Regions from separate parts of the Pseudoalteromonas sp. CH_XMU1449-3 genome, predicted to be linked through region 2. Evidence: predicted binding sites of a transcription regulator. Region 2 holds the regulator's gene; the other holds the start of a gene.
The links. The regulator MetJ, encoded in region 2, represses methionine synthesis genes. The targets are predictions, from matches to a motif close to TAGACGTCTAGACGTCTA.
Positions count from the first base shown of each region.

Region 1: a site for MetJ is predicted at 1,576-1,593, ahead of metK (methionine adenosyltransferase). Genes of this name have one in related genera too.

Region 1 covers NZ_JAYMDY010000005.1:44,425-50,585, reverse strand. Annotated here, with positions in the region: gene WA256_RS07945 (diacylglycerol kinase) at 1-270, shown strand, start outside; gene metK (methionine adenosyltransferase) at 323-1,474, opposite strand; gene tkt (transketolase) at 1,741-3,732, shown strand; gene WA256_RS07930 (GCN5 family acetyltransferase) at 4,027-4,452, shown strand; gene WA256_RS07925 (DUF6559 family protein) at 4,558-4,917, shown strand; gene WA256_RS07920 (hypothetical protein) at 4,974-5,216, opposite strand; gene ppnP (pyrimidine/purine nucleoside phosphorylase) at 5,480-5,791, shown strand; gene hpf (ribosome hibernation-promoting factor, HPF/YfiA family) at 5,974-6,161, shown strand, end outside.
Region 2 covers NZ_JAYMDY010000013.1:105,552-111,712, forward strand. Annotated here, with positions in the region: gene metL (bifunctional aspartate kinase/homoserine dehydrogenase II) at 1-10, opposite strand, end outside; gene metB (cystathionine gamma-synthase) at 16-1,275, opposite strand; gene metJ (met regulon transcriptional regulator MetJ) at 1,500-1,820, shown strand; gene WA256_RS15935 (malic enzyme-like NAD(P)-binding protein) at 1,921-3,162, opposite strand; gene rpmE (50S ribosomal protein L31) at 3,862-4,077, opposite strand; gene priA (primosomal protein N') at 4,311-6,161, shown strand, end outside.

The sequences.
Region 1 (6,161 bases), on a different contig from region 2:
TATCTAGGGGTGTGTTTATTACCCTTGTCAGTGGTTCTTGCGCAGTCATTAAATCATTGGTTAGTGTTGTTTATTCCTTACTTATTATTGTTAATTGTTGAGTTACTGAACTCGTCGATAGAAGCGCTCACTGACCGAGTAGGGATTGAGTATCATGTATTATCGGGACGAGCTAAAGATATGGCTTCTGCGGCAGTGACATTGAGTTTGCTAATTCTAGCTTTAGTTTGGGGTGTCGCAGTTTACGAAAAGATAGTGAGTTACTTATAAATCAGACACAAAAAAAGCGCCAAACGGCGCTTTCTTCATTTTATCAAACCTATTACAGGCCAGCAGCTGCGCGAAGTGCGTCTGCTTTGTCTGTACGCTCCCAAGGGAACTCATCACGACCGAAGTGACCGTATGCCGCAGTCGGTTGATAGATAGGACGCTCAAGATCAAGCATTTGGATTAAGCCGTAAGGGCGTAGGTCGAAGTGCTCACGTACTAATTCAATTAGACGCGCTTCTTCTAATTTACCTGTACCAAATGTCTCGATGCTGATAGATGTTGGCTCTGCAACACCGATAGCGTAAGAAACTTGTAGCTCACATTTGTCAGCAAGGCCAGCAGCAACCACGTTTTTAGCAACGTAACGAGCAGCATATGCAGCTGAACGGTCAACTTTTGATGGATCTTTACCAGAGAAAGCACCACCACCGTGACGAGCCATACCACCGTATGTATCAACGATGATTTTACGACCTGTAAGACCACAGTCACCCATTGGGCCACCGATTACGAAACGGCCAGTTGGGTTGATGAAGAACTTAGTTGCGCTTGAGATTAGCTCAGCAGGAAGAACCGGCTTAATGATAGTTTCCATTACCGCTTCAACTAAGTCGTTTTGTGAGATTGAATCACAGTGTTGAGTTGAAAGAACAACTGCATCAATACCAACAGGCTTGCCATTTTCGTATGCAAACGTTACTTGAGATTTTGCATCTGGGCGTAACCAGTTAAGCTCACCGCTTTTACGAACTTCAGCTTGGCGCTGAACTAGACGGTGCGAATAAGTGATTGGTGCAGGCATTAAAACGTCAGTTTCATTACATGCGTAACCGAACATTAGACCTTGGTCACCAGCGCCTTGCTCTTCAGGGCGAGCACGGTCAACACCTTGGTTGATGTCTGGAGATTGTTTACCGATAGTGTTTAGGATTGCACAAGAGTCAGCATCGAAACCCATGTCTGAGTGCGTGTAACCGATTTCACGTACTGTTTTACGTGTGATTTCTTCGATATCAACCCAAGCGCTAGTTGTGATTTCACCACCAACCATCACCATACCGGTCTTAACGTAAGTCTCACATGCAACACGGGCATGAGAATCTTGCTCAAGGATAGCATCTAGAACCGCGTCAGAGATTTGGTCCGCGATTTTATCCGGATGACCTTCAGAAACAGATTCAGAAGTAAATAAATGTTTTGCCATTGTATTTCTGCTCACAAATATTGCGCTTCACAAACGTCGGTAATAGCGCTAAAAAATTAAGGGGCGTATTTTATCTAAAACAAATATGTTTGCATAGTAATTTTACGCCTAGACGTCTATTTAAAATTACTAATAACGTATTGTTCTTAACAAACGCCCATAATTGGTGCATTTAATGCGGATTTTTAATTGCACTGTACCCTTACAATAAGTAAGAATGGGGCTTCATAAACAACCAGCGCAAATACATAAAGGTAGGAGAATTCATGCCATCACGCAAAGAACTTGCAAATGCTATTCGCGTCTTATCAATGGACGCAGTACAACAGGCCAAATCTGGTCACCCTGGCGCCCCTATGGGCATGGCAGATATCGCAGAAGTACTATGGCGCGATTATCTAAAGCACAATCCAACGAATCCAGAGTGGGCAGACCGAGATCGATTTATTCTTTCGAATGGCCACGGTTCAATGCTGATCTATTCTCTACTGCACTTAAGTGGCTATGACTTACCACTAGAGGAAATTAAAAACTTCCGTCAAATGCACTCAAAAACACCAGGTCACCCAGAGTATGGATATGCACCAGGTATTGAGACTACTACGGGTCCATTAGGTCAAGGGATCACAAATGCAGTGGGCATGGCAATTGCCGAAAAAGCGCTAGCTGCACAGTTTAACCGTGAAGGCCACGATATTGTTGATCACTTCACGTATGCATTCATGGGTGATGGCTGTTTAATGGAAGGTATTTCACACGAAGCCTGTTCATTAGCCGGTACATTAGGCCTAGGTAAACTAGTTGCGTTTTGGGATGACAACGGCATCTCAATTGATGGTGAAGTAGAAGGTTGGTTCAGCGATGACACACCAGCGCGCTTCAAAGCATACGGCTGGCACGTAGTAAGCGATGTTGATGGTCATAACCCTGATGCAATTCGCGCCGCTATCGAAGAAGCGCGCAGCATTACTGATAAGCCATCATTAATTTGTTGTAAAACAGTAATTGGTTACGGTTCACCTAATAAATCAGGTAGCCATGACTGTCACGGTGCGCCACTAGGTGAAGACGAAATTAAAGCATCTCGTGAATTCCTCGGTTGGACTGGCGATGCATTTGAAATCCCAGCTGATATCTACAGCGAGTGGGATGGCAAAGAAAAAGGTAAGCAACTAGAAGCAAGCTGGGACGAAAAGTTTGCAGCATACGCAAGTGCACACCCTGAACTTGCTGCTGAATTTAAACGCCGTACAAATGGTGAGTTACCAGCTGATTGGGCTGAAAAGTCACAAGCTTACATCGAAGAGCTACAAGCAAACCCAGCAAACCCAGCAACACGTAAAGCATCACAAAATGCATTAAACGCGTTTGGTCCGTTACTTCCAGAATTCATGGGTGGCTCTGCTGACCTTGCAGGCTCTAACTTAACACTTTGGGATGGCTCAAAAGGCCTAGAAGCTAACGATGCTAGCGGTAACTACATTTTCTACGGTGTACGTGAATTTGGTATGTCAGCGATTATGAATGGTATTGCATTACATAAAGGCTTTATTCCTTACGGTGCTACCTTCTTAATGTTCATGGAATACGCACGTAACGCAGTACGTATGGCGGCATTAATGAAGCAGCCAAGCATCTTCGTTTACACACACGATTCAATTGGTCTAGGTGAAGATGGTCCAACGCACCAACCAGTAGAGCAAATCGCAAGCATGCGTTTAACGCCTAATCTAGTGAACTGGCGCCCATGTGACCAAGTTGAGTCAGCGATTGCATGGCAACAAGCAATTGAGCGTAAAGATGGCCCAACATCACTGATTTTCACTCGCCAAGGCCTAGAGCAACAAACGCGTACTGCACAGCAGTTAGCAGATGTGAAAAAAGGTGGTTACGTACTTAGCTGTGACGGTGAGCCAGAGCTTATCCTTATTGCAACAGGTTCTGAAGTACAGCTTGCACAAGATGCCGCTGCAGAACTTCGTTCACAAGGTAAAAAAGTACGCGTGGTATCTATGCCTTCAACTGATTTATTTGATGAGCAAGACGCTGCGTATAAAGAAAGCGTACTACCAGCAAGCGTTACACGTCGCGTAGCAATCGAAGCGGGCATCGCAGACTACTGGTACAAATATGTAGGCCTAAACGGCGCAGTAGTTGGTATGACGACCTTCGGTGAGTCAGCACCTGCAGGCGAGTTATTCAAGCACTTTGGTTTCACTGTTGAAAACATCGTAAACAAAGCAAACGCCTTGTTCTAAGCTTAAGCCACTAAAATTTAAAAGCCCGCCCTGTAAAACCACAGCGCGGGCTTTTTTATGCCCCGTAGGTTGGGTAGAACGGAGTGAAACCCAACGGTTTTAGCTCTCAGCCATCAGCCATCAGCCATCAGTTTTAAAAGCTCCTCACCGTAGGCGTGAAATTTATTTCGCGCGAAAATTGTGTCTAGCTATTAACCAATAGCTTTGATATTAATAGGCTATAAAAGAAGCAAAAAAAGCTGCGATAAAGCGCCTATTTGTTTTTTTACTTATATTTTCTGCTCAAGGATGGTTATGAAAAGTTATCCAAAAGTGTTGGACCCAAATAAAGTCGGCGAATATGCTGGTTTGGCAAAATCTGGTGGTGGTTACGTGTGGGATGAGGTACTTGAATATCGAGTTTGGTGCCACCCTCATAACGGTGCTCCTGATTTAGAAGAGGGGAGCGATTATTACTATGCTTTCGACACTTATGAAGAAGCACTGGAATGCAGTAATGACATACCTGGAGCTGAAGAGCCACTAGCATTAATTCTCCAGCGTGAATATATAGATGAGCCATCAACAGGCCAGTATAAGCATGTGAAAGAAGAAAGGATCACAGAATGGCCAGTACAATTTCTTGAGCGGCCAAGAAGAACCGAATCGACTATTCCCAATTTTATGTCTGTTGATGCACCAGAAAATAAACTGGATATCATTCGTGGTTTTGCTTCATAGCAATGTAAGGAAAGATATTTGCATTAGCTACAGACACTCTCAGGTTTGTCGGGGGTTACTTGTCAAACTCTTTTAGGAAAGCTTTATAAAAAAGGAGCTACTTTAATGTTTGGTAAAAGTTCTACAATCAGAAAGTATAAATACAAATTAAGACCTGCCTTAGCGAAAAGATACGGTGGCTCTGTAACGTATACAAAAGCTCAGGTTGATAAAACAATAGACGTTATGGGCTTTAATAAAAAACACATACATTACGCATATTTTATGTACTGTGATATTGCAACTTATAAAGCTAATCTCCCTGAAGGCGAATCATTAGAGTCTATGAATAATACGATTACCAATATATCGGGTATCGGTGTTTTAGGAGTGCTCTTAGGTTCATCAATGTTTAGTGATATAGATAGTGGCTCGGACGGAGATGGGGATGGTGGCTTCGGCGGTGGAGATGGTGGTGCATTCTAGTTTTTGCAATTTCCAAGCTAGTATAGTCAAGGTATATAAATAACTAATCAAGGTTATCACCAGATAGTTAGGTTGGTGTGTTTCATCATGAAGAAATCACATAAAAGAATAATCTCTTCAATATCTTCGCTAATAGGTTTGCTTGTCGGGTTCAAGCTATTGGACTTTCTAAGAAGTGATAGATGCTTAGAGTTAAGTGGCAGCTTAACAAATTGGGGAGCGTGTGATTTTGGTAATGCAAGAGCAGAAGCAATACCCATTGGCCTGCCCTCATTGGCTTTAGTAATTACTGTAAGCATTGTTTGGACTTCCCAGAGTTTGCTAGACACCCAATGAGAATTGCAATTTGTTACAGCTCAGAATTCATGACTCAGCATAGATACTCTTTCTCGTAGTGTTTAACTTGACGCGCTAAAGCACGACCTACCACAATTGCTCCTTCGGCTTAAAACTGACAGCTTACAGCTAGCCCGACTTGATTATTTCTCACCCAGCTTCCCTTGAATGCTAAACCGACAACTGGCACTGTCTGTAGCTTAATAACAAAACAACAGGAGTGAGGATGTCTCAGTTTGATAATGTAAGTGTGCTGAAAAAAGCCAATGTGTATTTTGACGGTAAAGTGTCTAGCCGTACTGTGGTATTTGCTGATGGCAGCACGAAAACGTTAGGCTTTATGCAACCAGGTGAGTTTGAGTTTGCTACGAGCAAAAAAGAGTTGATGGAGCTTAACGGTGGCAGTTGGCAAGTGCTATTACCCGGTGAGAGCGAATGGCAAACAATGCAAGCTGGAGAGTCTTTTACCGTTGATGCAAATGTTACCTTTCTTGTAAAGGTCAGCGAGTTTGCCGACTACTGTTGCTCGTACAGTTAATGAGCAGTTGTTAACCTCTCTGAAAAGCCCGTGTGATGCGGGCTTTTGCATATTTTATCCGCAACGCATGATCTAAATCATCTGTGGTTACAATCAATTACTAATTATCTGCAATTTTCGCTTGTGTTAATTCAATTCGCCCCCAATACTAACTGTGAGGTAACAAGAAAAAAGGATACCCTATGAAGATTAATATTTCTGGTCATCATGTTGACGTTACTGAGGCTGTTAGAGCTCATATCAACGAGAAGTTCTCGAAAATTGCTAGCCATTTTCCATCATTAATATCACTCGATATTATTCTTTCAAAAGAACACAATAAGTATCAGGCTGAGATTAGTACAACCTATGAAGGCGCACGTTTATCAGT
Region 2 (6,161 bases):
TATTTACCATTTCTTCTACCACAATGCCGTATGTGCTGGCGTTAACTTAAATGACGCGTTTTGCTGTGTATCTTGCTGTGCTTGCTTAGCTTCAGCTTTTGTAACTTGTTGGCCTTGACCTGGTTTTACTAAATTGAAAACACGGTCTAAATCTGCAATGAGATCTTTTACGTCTTCAATGCCTACAGAAATACGGATCAGCGTATCGCCCACACCAGCTTCAAGGCGCGCTTTAGGCTCCATGCCTGCGTGGGTCATTGTTGCAGGGTGACAAATCAAGCTTTCTACCCCACCTAGCGACTCAGCAAGGCTAAAGTCTTTAAGGCTGGTTAAAAACGCTGCGGCATCGTTAATGTCGCCTTTAATATCAAAGCTCACCATGCCACCAAAACCGCGTTGCTGTGCTTTAGCAAGCTCATGTTGTGGGTGAGAAGCAAGGCCTGGGTAGTAAACTTGGCTTACATAAGGTGAACTCTCTAAATACTCAGCAATGGCAAAGGCATTTTCTTGGTGCTGCTTTAAACGTACATTTAAAGTACGTAAACCACGAAGCGTTAAGTAGCTGTCAAATGGTGCACCAGTAATACCGATATTATTCGCCCACCAAGCAAGCTCATCGCCTAGCTCTTGCGTTGCAGCAATCACTGCACCGCCCACTACATCAGAGTGACCATTGATGTATTTAGTGGTTGAGTGCACAACAATATCAACACCAAACTCAATGGGGTTTTGTAATGCAGGTGATAAGAAGGTGTTGTCAGCCGCAACCAAAGCACCACACTGCTTAGCAATACTAGTAATTGCTTTAATATCTGTTAAACGCAAGATTGGGTTACTTGGCGTTTCAATCCAAATCAACTTAGGTTTAATCGCTAAAATTTCTTGGAGATTTTCAGTTTTAGTTAAATCCAAAACTTTTAGTTTTAACAGGCCACGTTTTTCAAGCGAGGTGAATAAACGGTAACTACCGCCATAACAGTCATGTGGGATCACTAACGTATCGTCACTGTTTAATAGCTGAGTGGCTAAATGCACAGCAGACATACCTGTTGCAGTTATAATACCTCTAGCACCACCTTCAAGCTCAGCTAAGGTTTCAGCTAAAATATCGCGATTTGGATTACCGCTACGACCATAGTCATACTGGCGCTTAGTATCAAAATCAGCAAATGAATAGGTGGTTGATAAGTAAATTGGCGGTACAACCGCACCATGATGTTTATCGGCTTCGATGCCGTGACGAACAGCAATCGTCGCTTTATTTTTTTCGCTCATTTCATCACCTATTCTTAAATTGGATGTTTAGACGTCTAAAAGGTTAGATGATCAAATATGAGAAGTCAAAGCATTTATGGCTTACACATAGAAGTTTATACATTTACACCACTAGATGGCTAAATAACTAGTATTTGACTATCTTTTTTAAAGAGATAGAATTTCCGCATCTTGCGCTGTGAATAAGGCGTAAATCACTGACAACCGAGGCAACGAAACAACTTATGGCTAAATGGAACGGTGAATACATTCACCCATATGCAGAACACGGTAAAAAATCAGAACAAGTAAAAAAGATTACCGTATCAATCCCACTTAACGTATTAAAAGTATTAACTGACGAGCGTACACGCCGCCAGATCAATAACCTGCGCCATGCGACGAATAGTGAGTTATTGTGTGAAGCTTTCTTACATGCTTTTACAGGTCAACCATTACCAAATGATGACGACCTACGTAAAGACAACCCTGAAAAGGTACCTGAAGAAGTTAAAAGAATTATGCAAGAAATGGGATTAGATATCCCAGTGCTTGATTCAGAATAAGTATTTCGGCCATCGGATCACCGCCGATAATCGCAGATATAAAAAAACTCAGCCTAGGCTGAGTTTTTTATTGCGCGTTATACCTAATAGCTAATTAAGCTTAACGCATGTAATCTTCTGGCATGTCGATTTGCGCCACACCCGACTCTACTGCTGCTTCAGCAACAGCACGTGCAATACGTGGTAATAAACGCGGATCCATAGGCTTAGGAATGATGTACTCGGCACCAAACTCAAGTGACTCAACGCCAGCTGCTTTTAATACTTCACTTGGTACAGGCTCTTTCGCGATGCCGCGAATAGCATGAACTGCAGCAATTTTCATTTCATCATTAATTGCCGTTGCACGAACATCTAACGCACCACGGAAAATGAATGGGAAACAAAGCACATTATTTACTTGGTTAGGGAAATCTGAACGACCCGTTGCCATAATTAAATCGTTACGCGCACTGTGTGCAACTTCTGGAGCAATCTCAGGATCTGGGTTTGAACATGCAAACACCACTGGCTTATCAGCCATCAGCTTAAGATCATCTGCAGTTAACAGGTTAGGACCTGATACACCAACGAATACGTCAGCATCAGCAATAACATCTTGTAATGTACGCTTATCGGTATTGTTAGCAAATAATTGCTTATACTCGTTTAAGTCATCACGACGTGTATGGATCACACCTTTACGGTCAAGCATATAAATGTGTTCACGCAGTGCGCCACACTTAATTAAAAGCTCCATACAAGCAACAGCAGCAGCACCGGCACCTAAACATACGATGATGGCATCTTCGATGTCTTTACCTTGCACTTCAAGGGCGTTAAGCATACCAGCAGCAGTTACAATAGCTGTACCATGTTGGTCATCGTGGAAAACTGGAATATCACAGCGCTCGATAAGTGCTTTTTCGATTTCAAAACACTCAGGCGCTTTAATATCTTCAAGGTTGATACCACCAAACGTATCAGCGATGTTAGCAACCGTATTAATGAAATCTTCTGTTGTGCGGTGTTTAACTTCAATATCAATTGAATCAAGACCAGCAAAACGTTTGAATAGTAACGCTTTACCTTCCATTACAGGTTTTGATGCAAGCGGACCTAAGTTACCTAAACCTAAAATTGCGGTACCGTTTGAAATAACTGCAACCATGTTGCCTTTGCCTGTGTATTTATAGGCATTTGCTGGATCAGCAGCAATTTCACGGACTGGTTCAGCCACACCTGGGCTATAAGCTAAAGCGAGATCGTTAACCGTTTCGGCTGGCTTGGTTAGTTCAACACTAATTTTACCTGGAACGGGGTGAGCGTGGTAATGTAATGCTTGTTCACGAAAATCTGACATAACGCGATAGTATCCTGCAAAAAGTTAAAAAGTGAGAGAGCTTGCATCAGTACGATACCTGTAATGTATAAAAATTCCAAGTATTATCAGGTCTATCCTGTTATATGCTATATCGCTTAATTTTAAAGGATTTCCCAACAATTTCTGCGCATAGTTGCGATTAATCAGACATAAAAATTCACCTATTTATGACCTTTTAAGCACGTGTTTTTGTATTTTATACGCACGTACACTGCAATTAGCCGAAATTAGCCCCAAATAGCCATTTCAACGAAGTTCACAGCATTTACTCACAAAGTTATTTAAATTTATTATTTCTAATAACTTTTAGATACCAATACGCTTAATTAAGTAGTCTATTTTGAGGCAATGAAACCTTGTTGATAGCAAGGTAAAAATTTCGTTATTTAGTTGTGTTCTAAATCAGAAATTTTTAACGCAGGTAGCGACAGGTTTAATCCCTCAAAATGATTAAGTATTATTGCGGATTGGTATACTCATTTATACAAAAAAGAATATAGCCAAGGGGTGGCGCTTTGTCTGCAAAATTAGCGACATAATGGGCATAACAACCAGAAATAGTTATGCAAGATACATAAGTGAAGATGATAAGTAAGTGGCAGCGTTAATAATGAGTTTTGTGAATTTTAGGCATAAAAAAAGCACCCTAAGGTGCTTTTTTTAACTAAACAGCAGAGATTACTTCTTGCTGCTAAGTGCACCGAAGCGCTTGTTGAAACGATCAACACGGCCGCCAGTGTCTAAAATCTTTTGCTTACCAGTGTAAAACGGGTGACACTCAGAACATACGTCTAAGTGGATGTCTTTACAAAGAGTTGAGCTAGTTTCGAATTTGTTACCACATGAACAAGTTGCAGTGATAGCTTCGTACTTAGGGTGAATACCTTCTTTCATAGGGAACCTCTAGTTAAGGCCGTATCGCTCTCCAAACCCGAAGTCTGGCACCATACGCAGTTAATACAATTAATAGGCCGCGTATTTTATAGCTCAAGTGACCTTGCGACAAGCTTTAAATGCATCTTTCGCTAAAAAAATAATCAAGTGGGCTGTTGTTCAGTATTTGTTGGTAGGTTTTTAACAGTAATTTTAGTACATTATCTTTCTATCTTTGTTTCAGTTGAGTTGTTATGCACTTTGTAGAAGTTGCCATAAAAGTCCCTTTACAGCGTACCTTCGATTATAAAGTTGAACAGCTGCTGCATAGCCCTGAGTTAAAGCCAGGTATGCGCGTTCGCGTGCCATTTGGTAGCCAAAAAAAGGTTGCCGTGGTCTTGGCTCTTAAAACATCAACCGATGTTCCCGCTGACAAAATAAAGCCGATTATTGATGTTATAGACGACACGCCAGTGTTATCTGAGCAACACTTAGCATTACTAAAATTCACAGCACGCTACTACTGTTACCCATTGGGCGAGACTATTCATACGGCACTTCCGGCTGCATTAAGGCAAGGCGAATGCCCAGATAAAACCAGCATTAACATGGTTGAGCTAACCGATAAAGGTGCAAAGCTGCCGTCGCTGAAAGCAAAAACCCAGTTGAGTTTATTAAAACAGCTAGCCGAATCAGGCAAATCATCGGTTACAGAATTAAAAGCACTCGGATTTACCAAAAAAACCATCGACAGTCTGCTTGATAAAGAACTGATCACTCAGTTTATTGAACATGATAACCAATGGCAGCAACGCGCGCCGACTGTTGGTAGCAAGCCGGTGCTTAATAAAGAGCAAGCTGTTGCCTGCACTAGCATTAACCAAGCTCGTGGCTTTACCAGCTTTTTGCTTGAAGGGGTTACCGGAAGTGGTAAAACCGAAGTGTATTTGCAATGCCTAGAAGAAGTACTAAAAAAAGGTCAGCAAGCCTTAGTATTAGTGCCTGAAATTGGCTTAACACCCCAAACAGTCAACCGTTTTCGTCGTCGCTTTCCTGATACTCCGATTATGCTATGGCACTCAGCTCTAACAGATAACGAACGCTTACAGACCTGGCGTTTTTGTGAAAAAGGCAGCTGCGCCATAGTGATCGGCACACGTTCGAGTATTTTCTTACCTTTTTTATCACTTGGCATGATCATCGTTGATGAAGAGCACGACAGCTCGTTTAAGCAACAAGATACATTGCGCTATCATGCTAGAGACCTAGCCGCTTATAGAGCATACCAGCATAATATTCCTCTGGTTTTAGGTAGTGCCACACCGGCACTTGAGACCTTACATAAAGCAATTAATAACAAATATCAGCTGTTGAGCCTCACTGAGCGTGCTCAAACCAGCACCGATAACCAGTTCCACTTAATGGATATGAAAGGTCAGCCTGAGCAAGCAGGGATTGCCCATGCTAGCCTTGCCTATATGCGTCAGCATTTAGAACGTGGCAAGCAAGTGATGGTGTTTTTAAACCGTCGTGGTTTTTCGCCTACCCTCATATGCCATGAGTGTGGTTGGCTAAGTGAGTGCTCACGTTGCAGCACCAGTGCAACCTTTCATAAAGCCATTGGCCAGATGATATGTCATCACTGCGGTGAGCAACATCAGGTGCCCCATCAATGCCCTGATTGCGGCAGTACGCAGATTTTTCCAAATGGCAAAGGCACTGAGCAAATCGAAGAGTTTTTAACGCAAACCTTCCCTGACATTCCGATTAGTCGTATTGACCGAGATTCAACTCGTCGTAAAGGCAGCTTAGAAAAAGCCCTTGATGATATTAATCAAGGCGGTGCGCGCATCTTAGTTGGCACGCAAATGTTGGCAAAAGGCCACCATTTTGCCGATGTTAGCCTTGTTTTAATCCTAGATGTCGACAGTGGATTATATTCGTGTGATTTTCGCGCCACAGAGCATTTAGCGCAACTGGTTACGCAAGTGGCAGGCCGTGCTGGTCGAAGTGGTGAACCTGGGCAAGTATTATTACAAACTCACTTTCCTGAGCACCCGCTACTGCAAGACTTAGTTAATAATGGTTACCAAGATTTTGCCCGT